Regions from separate parts of the Kribbella sp. NPDC049584 genome, predicted to be linked through region 2. Evidence: riboswitches for the same ligand, from Rfam matches in the RefSeq annotation. Region 2 holds a riboswitch; the other holds the start of a gene.
The links. A riboswitch is a leader RNA that binds a small molecule or an ion and turns the genes downstream of it on or off. The one in region 2 is predicted to bind cobalamin.
Positions count from the first base shown of each region.

Region 1 (6,353 bases), on a different contig from region 2:
AGAAGTTCACGTCGATGACGTTGTCGAGCATCCGGACCGCGGTCTTCACCGTGTCGCGGAGCAGGTCGGCATCGAGACCGTCCTCGGTCAGGTGTGCGACCAGGTTGACCGATCCCAGGTTGCAGACCGCGGTCTCCTCGACCGTGGTGTTGAGGGTGATCTCGGTGCACAGGTTCGACGAGTGGACGACACCGTCGTGCTGCTGCGGCGAGCGCAGGTTGCAGGCGTCCTTGAACGTGATCCACGGATGCCCGGTCTCGAACAGCACAGTCAGCATCCGGCGCCACAGCTCGACGGCCTTGACCCGCTTGAACACCCGAATCTCACCACGATCCGCCGCGGCCTCGTACGCGACGTACGCCTCCGCGAAGGCCGTGCCGTACAGATCGTGCAGATCGGTCACTTCGTCGGGGGAGAACAACGTCCACTCGCCACCGGCCTCGACCCGCTGCAGGAACAGGTCAGGCACCCAGTTCGCGGTGTTCATGTCATGCGTACGCCGCCGCTCGTCCCCGGTGTTCTTCCGCAGGTCGAGAAACTCCTCGATATCGATGTGCCACGTCTCCAGATACGCGCACACCGCGCCCCGCCGTTTTCCGCCTTGGTTCACGGCCACCGCGGTGTCGTTGGCGATCTTGAGGAAGGGCACGACGCCCTGGGACTCGCCGTTGGTGCCGCGGATCTTGGCGCCGATGCCGCGGACCGGGGTCCAGTCGTTGCCGAGGCCGCCGGAGTACTTCGCGAGCAGCGCGTTGTTGCGGATGCCGCTGAAGATGCCGGCCAGGTCGTCCTCGACCGTGGTCAGGAAGCAGGACGAGAGCTGCGGCCGGGTCGTGCCGGAGTTGAACAGCGTCGGCGTCGACGACATGAACCGGAACGAGCTGAGCAGCTCGTAGAACTGGATCGCCCGCGCCTCCCGGTCGTCCTCGCGGAGCGCCATCCCCATCGCGACCCGGAGGAAGAAGGCCTGCGGCAACTCGTACCGAACTTTGTCGATGTGCAGGAGATACCGGTCGTACAGCGTCTGCAGGCTGAGGAACGTGAAGTCGAGATCGGCCTCGGGCCTGATCGCCGCGGCGAGCCGCTCGAGGTCGAAGGTGCCGAGCTCGGGGTCGAGCTGGCCGGCCTCGATCCCGGTCCGGACGTACTGCGGGAAGTAGGCCGGGTACGCCCCGGCCATCTCAGCCTGGCTGGCCTGCCGCGGCTCGCCGTGGACACGTCCCAGCGCCTCGCGCCGGATCTGGTCCAGCAGCAGCCGGGACGCGGCGAAGCTGTACTGCGGCTCGGTCTCGACGAAGCCGCGCGCGGCCATCACCAGCGCCAGCTCGACCTCGTGCGGCGCGATGCCGTCGTAGCAGGCGCCGAGGGTTTCATCGAGGATCAGCTCGGGATCGACCGCGTCGAGCCCCGCTGCCGCCTCCGCGACGACCACCCGCAGCCGGTCGACGTCGAGCGGGGAGCGGGTGCCGTCGGCCGCGCGGACGGTCAGCGTCGGCCTCTCGGTGACGCCGGCCGCGTCGGCAGGCGTGCGTACCTTGGTCCGCTCCTCGCGGTACAGCACGTAGGCGCGGGCGACCTGGTGCTCGCCGGCGCGCATCAGCGCCAGCTCGACCTGGTCCTGGATGTCCTCGACGTGCACGGTGCGCCGCGTGGCACCGCGGCTGGTCAGCGCGCCGACGACCCGGCCGGTCAGGTCGGTCACCAGGTCGCGGACCCGGTGGGTGGCGCCGGCGTCGGCGCCCTCGACCGCGAGGAAGGCCTTCGTCACGGCGACGGAGATCTTGGTGGCGTCGAACGGCGTGCTGCTGCCGTCGCGACGGATGACGGTGAGCTCGATCGGCTGGTCTGCAGCGATCCCCGAGGACGCGGATGCGGACGAAGCCGTTGAGGAAGCAAGGGTCACAGGTGTGCTCTCCACAAGAGTTCGGAAGCCTGGAACCACGCGAGCAGGCGCACGACGGGACCGGCAGCACCGGCCGGGATCACTGCCGTCACGCCCTGCGACCCACCCGCGAGGTCTCGGACCGCACGCACCGGCGGTGCATGCGCCGGTGGCAGGTATCCGGACTCGCGGACGCCTCAAGACAGCACGTCCGCTCACCGTTGCGGGGCAGCTCCGGAGTCGCACCGGATTCCCCTGTTGCCTCGAAATGGCCCACATCTTGTGGTGCCGACCACTCCGAACCACCAGCAGTAGTGATGCTAGGTGGAGCGATCTACATCTTGTGGTAGCGCCACGCCGCGTGTCGCACATGTTGTGGTCCTCACGCCGCGACCGCGTAGAGATCCTGGAGCGTCATGATCTCCGAGCCGTGGTGGATCAGCTCGCGATTCAGCCGCAGCACGACATGACCGAACGGCTCGCCCGCGTCCAGTTCATTGGCCTGGCTCAGGCCGACCGTCATCACCTCGTCCTCGTCCAGCGCGGCGATCGCGTCGCGCCAGGCCTCGACCCAGTAGGTCAGCCAGGCGACCGCGTCGCGCGCGTTGCCGTGCAGGTTGATGTCGGCGCGACCCTGCTGACTCGCGCCGAACGTCCACTCCCACCGCTCGAAGAAGGTCTCGGTGAGATGGGCGATCAGCCAGGCGATCGTGCGGGGACCTCGGTGATCCGGCTCGTCGGGCCACTGCGCCACCCACTCGCCGGACCCGAGCGATCGGAAGTGGCCGGCGTAGTGCCGCCGGACGACGGTGAGCGCCTCGCTGCTCGGTCGCCAGAAGTACTGCTCGTCGGTCAACTGTGCGAGTCGCCCGGACAGCACCATCCAGCTGAAGCCGAGCTGGCCGCGCACCATGGCCATCGCCGATGGCCTGTGCAGGATGTCCCAGTCGAACGCCTCCGACATCGCTTCTCCCCTGTACGATCGAACATATGTTCGAATTCTTGCTCGCCGGGGAGATGAAAGTCAATTCACTGGTGTGTCGGTTCTGGCCTCGAGGGAACGGGCCTGCTAGGCGGCTCGATCCGGGTGTCGGCGGCCGGACTGGCGAAGCGTCGTTCGAGCAGCGTGAAGGCGTCGATGAGCTCGGGCGCCTCGTAGACGCGGTTACGCCGTCCGTCGGTGACCTCGCGCAGGATGCGCGCCTCGACCAGACGAGCGAGCCCTTGGTTGGCGGCCTGCAGCGAGCGGTCGATGAGCTGCGCCGCCGCGGCGAGCGTGAGGACCGGCGCGGCAGGCAGCGCGTCGATCAGCAGCTCGGTCGCGGAGCCTGCCCGGACCGGCGCTGCGCGTTCCCGCCAGGCGGCCTTGAGGTCGACGGCGGTCTGCTCGAAACGCGCGGCTTCGGCGGTCGCGTGCGTGCAGGCCAGCGCGAACATCCGCAGCCACGGATTCGCGGCAGCGCGTGCCTTCGGCGTCGTCGCGCGTCCGACGTACCGGAAGGCGGTCAGCGCGTCGACGTACTCCGTGGCGTGTGTGGCGAGCGAGAGCGAGACCGGCGGCACGGTGCGCGTGACCAGGCCCTCGGCGCGCAGGATCAGGTGGATCAGCGCGCGCCCGGTCCGGCCGTTGCCGTCGGCAAACGGGTGGATGGTTTCGAACTGAGCGTGCGCGATCGCGGCCTTCGCGAGCACGGGCAGCCGCGACTCGCGGACGAAGGTGATCAGGTCCTCGAGCAGGTCGGGGATCAGTTGTGCCGGCGGCGGGACGTAGTACGCCTCGGCGGGGGAGCGGCCGCCGATCCAGTTCTGCAGGTAGCGGAGCTCGCCCGCGTACTCCGGGTGCGGCGACTGCGCCATCAGCCGCCGATGCGCCTCGAGCAGATGCTCGACGTCGAGCTTGTCGCCGGCTTGCACGGACTCCGTCACCCAGGTCATCGCGTCGACGGCGCCGAGCACTTCCTCGGCCGTCACATCCCGCGTTCGCTCCCGCAGTGCGTCGGCCTTCAGCAGCCGTCGCGCTCCGACGACGAGCCCTTCGATATGCGACGACCCGACCGCCTCGGCGCGCAGCAGCAGCCGAGCCAGCGCCTCGCTGTTCGTCAGCACCGCCGCGGTCGCGTCGAGCCGCGCCAGATCGCCCGCGGCGTCCTCGAGCACCGCGAGCACGTCGTCGCTCAGGTCGAACTCACGCCCGACCAGCGGATCGGGGAAGTACAGCTCGTACGACCCGCCGAGCCGCTCCGCCCGCGTGAACCCGTCGGGGTGCCCGGGCCACCGATGTAACTCCACCCGCGCCATATCCTTATTCAACCTTATCCACAAACCTTGAACAAGGCCCGTGGATGCGAGCGTAACTGCGGTGGACCTACCTGTGGACCACATGTGGACCGCCTGTGGACCTACTTGTAGGGAGACTGCTGGTTGTGACTCTCGACGCGCAGACGCAGGAGATGGTGGCCGCCAACCAAGCCGACTGGGACGCGCGGGCGCCGCTGCACGCGGCCAGCGCCTTCTACGACCGGCCTGCTGAGTTCTGGTTCGCCGACTACGAGTGGGAGGATCTCGGGCCGCTCGAGGGGCGTGACGTACTGCATCTGCAGTGTCATCTGGGCACTGAAACGATCGCGTTCGCCCGCCGGGGTGCGCGGACCAGCGGGCTCGACCTGTCCGCGGAGTCTTTGGGAGCCGCTCGACGGATCGCCGACGAGGCAGGCGTCGAGGTCGACTACGTGCACGCGAATGTGTACGACGCGGTCGATGCGGTCCAAGGCCGGCAGTTCGACGTCGTCTACACCGGCAAGGGCGCGCTGTGTTACCTGCCTGACCTGAAGGAATGGGCCGAGGTGGTCCGCGACCTTCTCAAGCCCGGTGGCGCTCTCTACATCGTCGAGTTCCACCCGCTGCTGAACTCACTCCGGGAGGTTTCCCTTCCCGGCGAGTCCGACGAGTTGGTCCTTCGCGCCGATTACCTCGAAGGTCGTGGCCCCATTGCCCACGACTCCACCGTCACGTACACCGGTGACGAGGTCCCCGGTCGCCAGACCAGCTACGAATGGCGCCACGGCCTCGGCGAAATCACGACCGCGCTCGCAGGCGCCGGCTTCCACCTCACGAGCCTGCGCGAGTCCGAAGTACTCCCGTGGCCGCGCTGGTCGACGATGGAGCAGACACCCGCAGGCTGGTGGCGCCTGCCGGACGACGCCCCGCGCATCCCACTTCTGTTCGCCCTGAAGGCGATCAGGGTCAGCGCTTCTTAGGGCCGCGGAAGGCGACGAAGATCAGGGCCACGCCGAAGGCGGCGACAATCGGGCCGATCGTCGCCCAGACGGTGCTGCCGGTCATCGAGCTGCCCTTGACGTAGCCGAGGCCCTGCAGGGTCCAGACGGCGCCGATCGCGATGAGCAGTGCGGCGATGGCGGTGGCGACGATCTTTCCCATGGGCCGAGGTTAGCCGAGGAGCGCGTCGCAAAGCGTCACGAGTTGGCGGCGAAGCGGGCGGGCGCGATCGGCAAAGGCCCGCTGCGCTGCCGTGTACTCGGCTTTACCCTCGGGCGTCTCGATGCGGACCGGCGCGTAGCCGAGCGGAGCCAGGTCGTACGGCGATGCCTGCATGTCGAGCGTACGGATGTCACGGGCGAGCTCGAAGCAGTCGAGCAGCAAGGAGCTCGGCGTGAACGGCATGAGCTTGGCTGCCCATTTGTAGAGGTCCATGTTGGCGTGCAGACAGCCGCCTTGCTCCAACGCCGGCTGGGACTCACGCGTCGGCTGCAGGACGTTCAAAGGCCTGGCGGAGGTCGTGAAGAAGCGGAAGGCGTCGAAGTGCGAGCAGGCGACCTTGTGCGACTCGACCACCTGATCGGTGCCCTTGGCCCCTAACCGCAGCGGCCACTTCTCATGCCGTACGTCGGAGGTCCGGTAGACCATCGCCCACTCGTGCAGACCGAAACAGCCGAACTGGGGTTGCCGATCCAGGGTCGACACGAGCAGACGGCGGATCCACGTGATGTTGTCCGCACGGCGCGTGATCTCCGCGGGGTCGAGAGACGCCGTCCCGCCGTCGACGACGTACCCGCGACGGTCGGCGTACTCCGCTGCGTCGAGCAACCGCACACCCGGGCCAGGGTGCCAGATGCGGAGCTGGTTCGGGCGGGTGGAGTAATAGGTGAACAGGAAGTCCTCGACCGGGTGGGACTCCCGCCGCTGACGACGCTCGAGATGTCCGGCCACCAAGGCGTCCACGCGCGCCGCGTGGTCCATCGCGTACGACGACCACTCGGCAAAGGCAAGCGTGGTGGTCATAGGTCGAGCGCGAACGCGTACAGGTCGACGCCCGGGATCGGGGCCCAGTCGCGTTCAGGAAGACGAGTGAAGCCGAGGCGTTCGTAGATCCGGTGGGCTGCGGTCATGTACGTCGCGCTGCTCAGGACTACTCGGCGGAGGCCCTCTTCGCGCGACCGTTCTATACAGCGCT
Region 1 covers NZ_JBFAPF010000010.1:3,967-10,319, reverse strand. The annotation lists gene AB0J62_RS29285 (ribonucleoside-diphosphate reductase subunit alpha) at 1-1,903, opposite strand, end outside; cobalamin riboswitch at 2,036-2,204, opposite strand; gene AB0J62_RS29280 (DinB family protein) at 2,265-2,846, opposite strand; gene AB0J62_RS29275 (Fic family protein) at 2,912-4,171, opposite strand; gene AB0J62_RS29270 (class I SAM-dependent methyltransferase) at 4,306-5,139, shown strand; gene AB0J62_RS29265 (hypothetical protein) at 5,126-5,320, opposite strand; gene AB0J62_RS29260 (3-methyladenine DNA glycosylase) at 5,330-6,181, opposite strand; gene AB0J62_RS29255 (GNAT family N-acetyltransferase) at 6,178-6,353, opposite strand, start outside.
Region 1: another riboswitch for cobalamin. It lies ahead of AB0J62_RS29285 (ribonucleoside-diphosphate reductase subunit alpha); the one in region 2 lies ahead of AB0J62_RS14525 (CbtB-domain containing protein).

Region 2 (6,353 bases):
GTGGGTCACCGTCGACCACGTCTGGCAGTCGGCGTCCGTCGACACCTGCAGGTCATACTCCGACGGCTTGGCCGGCGAGGTCCACCGGGTGAACACCTCGTACACCGGCGACGGCGTAGCCAGCTTCACCTGGAACCAGTCCTGCGTCGGGTCGTACCCGCTACCCACCGACGCGTAGTTCGACGTCCACCCGTTGTGGACGAACACATCGGTCGCGTTGGCAGGCGCGTACGTCAGCGCGGGCGCGGTCATCCGTTGCGACTTGGCCGACGCGACAGCACCGGGGAGAAGCGAGAGGTTGACACTCTCGGAGGAAGCGGAGGCCGAGGTCGGCGTGCCCGCAGAAACCTGCGGAACCAGCAGTGCGGCGACCAAACCACCAATCGCAAGAGCGGGGACGGCACGCAACGAAAATCTCACGTCACTCCTAACCGGGGCAGCGGCATCAAGCGGACGCGGAGGACGACCGTACCGTGATTTTCTCCCGCACCCCCTCCCCGCACAAGTAGCAATCTTCCTTTCACGGTTTGAGCATCGGCCGGCGGTCGGTGAGTCCGGCGAGCTCGCCTACTACCAGACCTACTGACTGCGCAGAAGTAGATGCATCGCACTGTGGGTGGCAAGACCTCCGAGTGCGCCCAATGCTCGGAAGTTCAGGGTGACGTCGACGACGGTGGGGGAGTCGAAGCGAACGCGGATCGCTCCCTCTTGGCGTGGTTCGCCGGTGAGGTCGTGGGGTGGCAGGTCAAGTTCGACACCGGGCACCGGGTCGCTCTCGATGACGAGTTGCCCGGTGACGTAGCCGTCGTTGACGATCGTCAGGTCGATCGGATGCCAGTGACCCGGGGCGACCGGCTCGACCCGGGTTGCGGTCCGGGCGACGTTCACGCGGGCCTCCGGGTTGATCGTGACGGAGATCGGCGCCTTGGTGTCGACCGGGCCGCAGCAGCCCGCGGGTTCGCCGTACATCAGTCCACCTCTGATTCGTCGCGACGGGCCAGGTAGGCGGCCTGTGCGGCGTCGTACGCCTCGCGGGCCTCGCCTCGCTCGGCTTCGCGGATGAAGCCGGACTTCGCCTTCCAGAGCGCGTCGACCGAGTCGTGCAACCACTGGGCGCTCCGCCGGGACGCGCGGATCGGCTTACCCGCAAGCTCGACAAAGATCGGCTGCGTGTGCACGCTGCGCAGGATCCGCAGCGCCACCCAGGATGAACGCTCCAGCGGTACGTCGAACTCGACCGCCTGCTCGTTGCCGTCAGCAACCAGCTCCTGCGACGCGACCGGGACACCGTTGACGAGCACCTCGACCAGCACGTTGCGGGTCCGGCCGATCCTCGCGCGTTCGAGATGCCAGCCGACCGGAGCGCTGTACGCCGGTTGACCCGCGGCCGGCAAGGCGGGCGGATCTTCGGGCAACCACGCCGCGACGGTCGCACTGACCCGGACCGGTCCGGCGGCATCCGCCGTACGCTCGCGGCTCGTGTCGCCATCGACCGCGAAGTCGTAGACGTGGCTGCGGCCGTCACCGAAGTACGACGCCCTGTTCTTCAGTCCACCGAGCCACGCTTCCAGCGCTTGCGGGCCTTGCGGCGGCTCGGGCAGTTGGACGTAGGTGCGTCCGACGCCTGGGCCGTCGTCGTAGATGCAGGGGTAGTCGGTCTCGCCGAGCATCAGCGTGCGGTAGCCGACGTTCAGCAGGTGGTACCAGATGTTCAGCTCCGCGGCGGGCGCGAACTCGGCGCCGCACTGGAAGTCGGCGGCACCGAGCGGTACGTCGACGATGATCTCGTTCGAGCCGATCGACTGGAAGCCGGGGATCACGTAGTTCGGCAGCTCGTCCGTGCCGACCGACAGGCCCAGTCCGCAGTGCGCGTAGCCGACCATCGCGTTCTGCGCGTGACCCCAGCGCATGACCGGCAGGTTGTACGACGGCCAGTCCTCGATGATCTTCGTCCCGGGATAGTCCTGGTCGGTCAGCCCGAGCAGGATGACGTGCCCGGAGTGGCTCGACGGGAAGCCCGACACCTCGAGGTCGTAGCGCAGCAGGCTCTGGCCATCGTGATCGGTGTCCTGCGGGTCCCAGTTCATGCCCTGCGCCTGCTGCATCGCCGGGTACTCGAGCTCGGCCCGCGGGCTGATCGACGAGCCGCTGAAGAACTGCTTCTGGTGGTAGTAGCACGGACCCCAGGTGAGCACGCTGCCCATCCACAGCCCCTCGCCGCGGACGTGCCGGATCATCGTCTCCGGCGTGACGCCCTCGGACGGCACGCTGTAGTGCGAGCAGCCGCCGGCGTGGATGTGCGGATCGCCGGAGTAGTACCCGTGACGTGCCGGATCGGCCCAGCGATCGAGCTCGATCGTGACCGCGTCGTCCTCGGCCGTCAGGTCGACGTCGACACGGACCTCGCGGTACTCCGGTCCGCGCCGCGCGGAGATCTCGTACTGACCGGCCGGGAGCGTGATGACCTCGCCGGTCGCGCGGTAGACGTGTTCGTGGAAGAACATGTCGGGAGCCAGCCGCATCCCCTTCGACGGGTAGGAGCGCCGTTGGGAGTCGCGAACGGTGAGCGCCGCCACGCAACTGCTCCCGTCGGGTTCGCGGATGTCGAACCGGATGTCGCGCGCGGGCAGGCACTCGAACTCGTACGACGCCTCGTACTGCCGGCTCTCGGATCCCATCCGCCTCCAGGCCATCGCGAGCGGCGGCCTGGTGTAGCTGTGTTCAGCCTCCTCGAGGGCCAGGACGAATCCCAGCTCGCCCTTGTGGGTGCCGCCGTCGCGGCTGTAGAGGCTGATCACCTTGTACTCGACGTCCAGGCCGGAGACGTCCGTCGGACCGGCCAGCTTCACCTCCAGCCAGCTGCGCTTGATCCTCGGGACGATGGTCAACGTGTCCGCCATCGCGATTCGCGCGGCGTGGCTGTGGTAATCGATCGTGCCGAGCACGTGGTTCGACTGCGCGGCGAGATCGCCGATCAGCCGGTGCGGGTTCTCGATCCGGACCAGGAAGCTGCGCCATCCATGCTGGACGAGGCGCGGTCGCGCGGCACCCGGCGTGCTGGTCGGCAGTCCTTGCTCGTCGATGGAGACGTCGACGAGGACATACGGACGGAGCAGGTCCTCGACTGCCGCGGGGGATTGGGAACCGTCGGCCAGCTTGGCCAGCTGACTGGCGAGGTCGTCGGGTAGTGGTTCACCGATAGCGCGGAGTTTCTCAACAGCTCGGGTCGCAGAAGCGTGCAGCGGCTGGAACACGGGGCCTCCTCGGGGTGCACCGGGCCTCCGAGCTTAACGGCCCGACCACGTGCGGCCGGAATCATTTTCCACAGGCCACCCGGCGCGACGGGACCTCGTCGTACGTGATGTGAGCAACCCGCGATTGACGTGCCCCGAAGGCGTCCGTAGTCTCGCAGCGTAGTGACGGCGCAAGGAAGCCGATGAGACTTCGGCACGGTCGCGCCACTGTGAGCCGCTCGCCCCGTGCGAGCGGTGAGTCAGATACTTCGCCGTCACGACGCTCCATTGGATGAGGGACGCACGATCCCCTAGAAGGAGGCTCTACTCGTGAGCAATCTGTCTGCTCCCACCTCGGTTTCCACGCCGGTCGTCGTACCGGTCTCGCGGGCTGTGCTGTGGCTGGTCGGTACGGCGATCGTCGCGTTCGCGCTCTACTACTTCATCGGTGTCGATCAGGGCGCGTACTCGATCTTCGGCAAGGACATGCACATCCACGAGTTCGTGCACGACGCGCGGCACTTCCTCGGCTTTCCGTGCCACTGAGTCTCTGACCGACTGACATGGAAGGGAAATTCGTACTGCGCGGCGCACTCGCCGGCGCAGCGGCCGGGCTGATCGCGTTCGTCTTCGCACGGATCTTCGCCGAGCCCCAGATCCAAGCCGCAATCGACTACGAGAGCGGTCGCGATGCCGCGCAGGACGCGCTCGACAAGGCGGCCGGGCTGCCTGTCGAAGCGGGCGGTCCGGACATCTTCAGCAGGACCCTGCAGGCGAACATCGGCGCCGGTGCCGGCCTCGTGCTGTTCGGTGTCGCGATGGGTGCGCTGTTCGCGGTCGCCTTCGCGATCTGCCTGGGCCGGGTCGGCAAGCTGCGCCCGCGCAACCTGGCGATGCTGGTCGCGCTCGGCGGGTTCCTCGGCGTCTACTTCGTGCCGTTCCTGAAGTACCCGGCCAACCCGCCGTCGATCGGGCACGAGGACACGATCCACGACCGCGGCAACCTGTACCTGGCGATGGTGGCCTGCTCGATCGTGCTGCTGATCGGCGCGGTCCTGCTCGGCAAGCGACTCCGGCCGCGCTTCGGCAACTGGAACGCGACGCTGCTCGCGATCGCGGCGTACGTCGCGATCATCGGCGTACTGATGGCCGTACTGCCCTCGGTGGGGCACCTGGCGGCGAACGTCGAGGAGTACGGGCGGCACGCGACGGAGACTCCGTTGCCGCTGACCGATGCCAAGGGCAACATCGTCTACCCGGGCTTCGATGCGGACAGGCTTTACGCGTTCCGCCTCTATTCGGTCGCTGCCCAGGTGCTGTTGTGGGGTGTCATCGGCCTGATCTTCGGTCCGCTCGCGGAGCGCCTGCTCCAGGCCCGCAAGGCCCGCAAGGTCCGCACGGAGCAGGCGGAGCCGGTTCACACCGCATGACGCTCGACCAGGTCGTTGCCCTCGGCCCGTTCTTCGCGCACGAGCAACACCCCTCGGGTACGGCGCCGGTCGCACCGTGGCGGACCATGTCGGAGCTGCTCGACGACCCCGCCGTACTCGAGGACCGGGTGATGGCCACCCGGGCCTATCTGGCCGCGGCGGGCGGCCAGGAGCCCGAAGCTGTCGAGGTTCGCGTCGCCGCGTCGATCACCCACCTCGGCCTGGTCGCGCGCCTGGTCTCTCCCGCCCTGGCAACTGCAGTCCTGGACGCCGGCGTCCCGCCACTCGACCTTGAAACCGTCTACTGGCAACCGGTCCTGGGCGGAGCCTTCCCCTTGTCACTCGCTCCGCCAGGCAAGTCACGCGACCTCGTCACCGAGGTGTTCGAACGCCCCGTCCCAGCCCTGAACCAGGCCACCCAGCGGTTCTCCGTCTCGGATCACATCCTCCGGGGCAACGTGGCCTCGGCGATCAACGGCGCGTCCGTCGCCCTCGCCAACGCAGCACCCCAGCTCGCAGACCGAGCTACCGAGATGGCCGCCCACCTGCTCGCACACCCGACCGTCCGCGAGGCTCACACCACGACGGACGGGACCTTCCGCCGCCGCAGCTGCTGCCTCATCTACCGAGCCGCGCCCGACCACTCGGGCGCCCTCTGCGGCGACTGTGCACTAGCCGGCGACCGCTGAAGGCGGCCACAGCGCCCGCAACGCATCCGGAGTGTCGGCGACAGCGTCAGGCCCGAGGAGCGCAAGCTGCTGGATATAGCCGACCAGAATGGCGATCGTCACGGACGCCAGTGAATCCGCCGACGGACCGGCCGGCAACGTGTTCGTCCGCTGGTAGTGAGCGACGACTTCGGCCAGCTCGGACCGGAGCCCGGTAAGCATCTCCTCGAACGCTGCGCCGATCCGGGGATCACGCAGCGCCTCCGTCCAGGCCTGTACGCCGATGCCGGCCAGCCCGTTCTCCCGGTGTTTGGCCTGGATGGTTTCGACCGCCGCGGCCAGTGCGGCGCCGAAGGAGCCGTCGGCGCGTTCCTCCGTGACGGCGCGGATCATCGCGCCGATCTGCCGGATGTTGTCCTCGACGATCGCGACCACCACCTCGTCCTTACCGGCGAAGTAGCGGTAGACCGCGCCGGAGGACAAGCCGGCCTCGGCGAACAGATCGTGCATCGACGTCGCGTGGAACCCGTTGCGCGCGAAGGCGCGCCGGGCGGCGTCGAGGATGTACTCCCGCCTGGCGTCGCGATACCTCTCCGAAGTCCTCGGCATGAGCAGAGTATAGTCAAAAGAGAACGATCATTGTCGTTTAGTGAGAGCATCTAACACCCGTCTGAAAGGCGCAGAAGTGCCCAAGAATCCGCTCGTTCACCACCCGCCGTGGCGCCAGCTGCTGATCCTGTCGGTGATCGCACCGCTGATCGTCGGCCTCGCGGTCCTGGCGTTCACCTGGCCGGCGTCCCGGACCGAGGCCCGCAGCCTCCCGGTCGGCGTGGTGGGCACCGGAGTGACCGCACAGAAGGCAGCCGAAGGCCTGACCAGCACCCGGCCGGGCGCTTTCGACCTGCACCTGTATGCCAGCGACGCCGAGGCTCGGTCGGCGATCGAGCATCGCGAGGTGTACGGCGCGTTCGAGGTGAGCAGCCGCCATATCGTCTTCCTGACCGCCAGCGCGGCCAGTCCGG
Region 2 covers NZ_JBFAPF010000003.1:564,405-570,757, reverse strand. The annotation lists gene AB0J62_RS14540 (family 20 glycosylhydrolase) at 1-252, opposite strand, end outside; gene AB0J62_RS14535 (hypothetical protein) at 580-969, opposite strand; gene AB0J62_RS14530 (CehA/McbA family metallohydrolase) at 969-3,254, opposite strand; cobalamin riboswitch at 3,377-3,524, shown strand; gene AB0J62_RS14525 (CbtB-domain containing protein) at 3,564-3,779, shown strand; gene AB0J62_RS14520 (CbtA family protein) at 3,797-4,663, shown strand; gene AB0J62_RS14515 ((2Fe-2S)-binding protein) at 4,660-5,352, shown strand; gene AB0J62_RS14510 (TetR/AcrR family transcriptional regulator) at 5,335-5,940, opposite strand; gene AB0J62_RS14505 (ABC transporter permease) at 6,017-6,353, shown strand, end outside.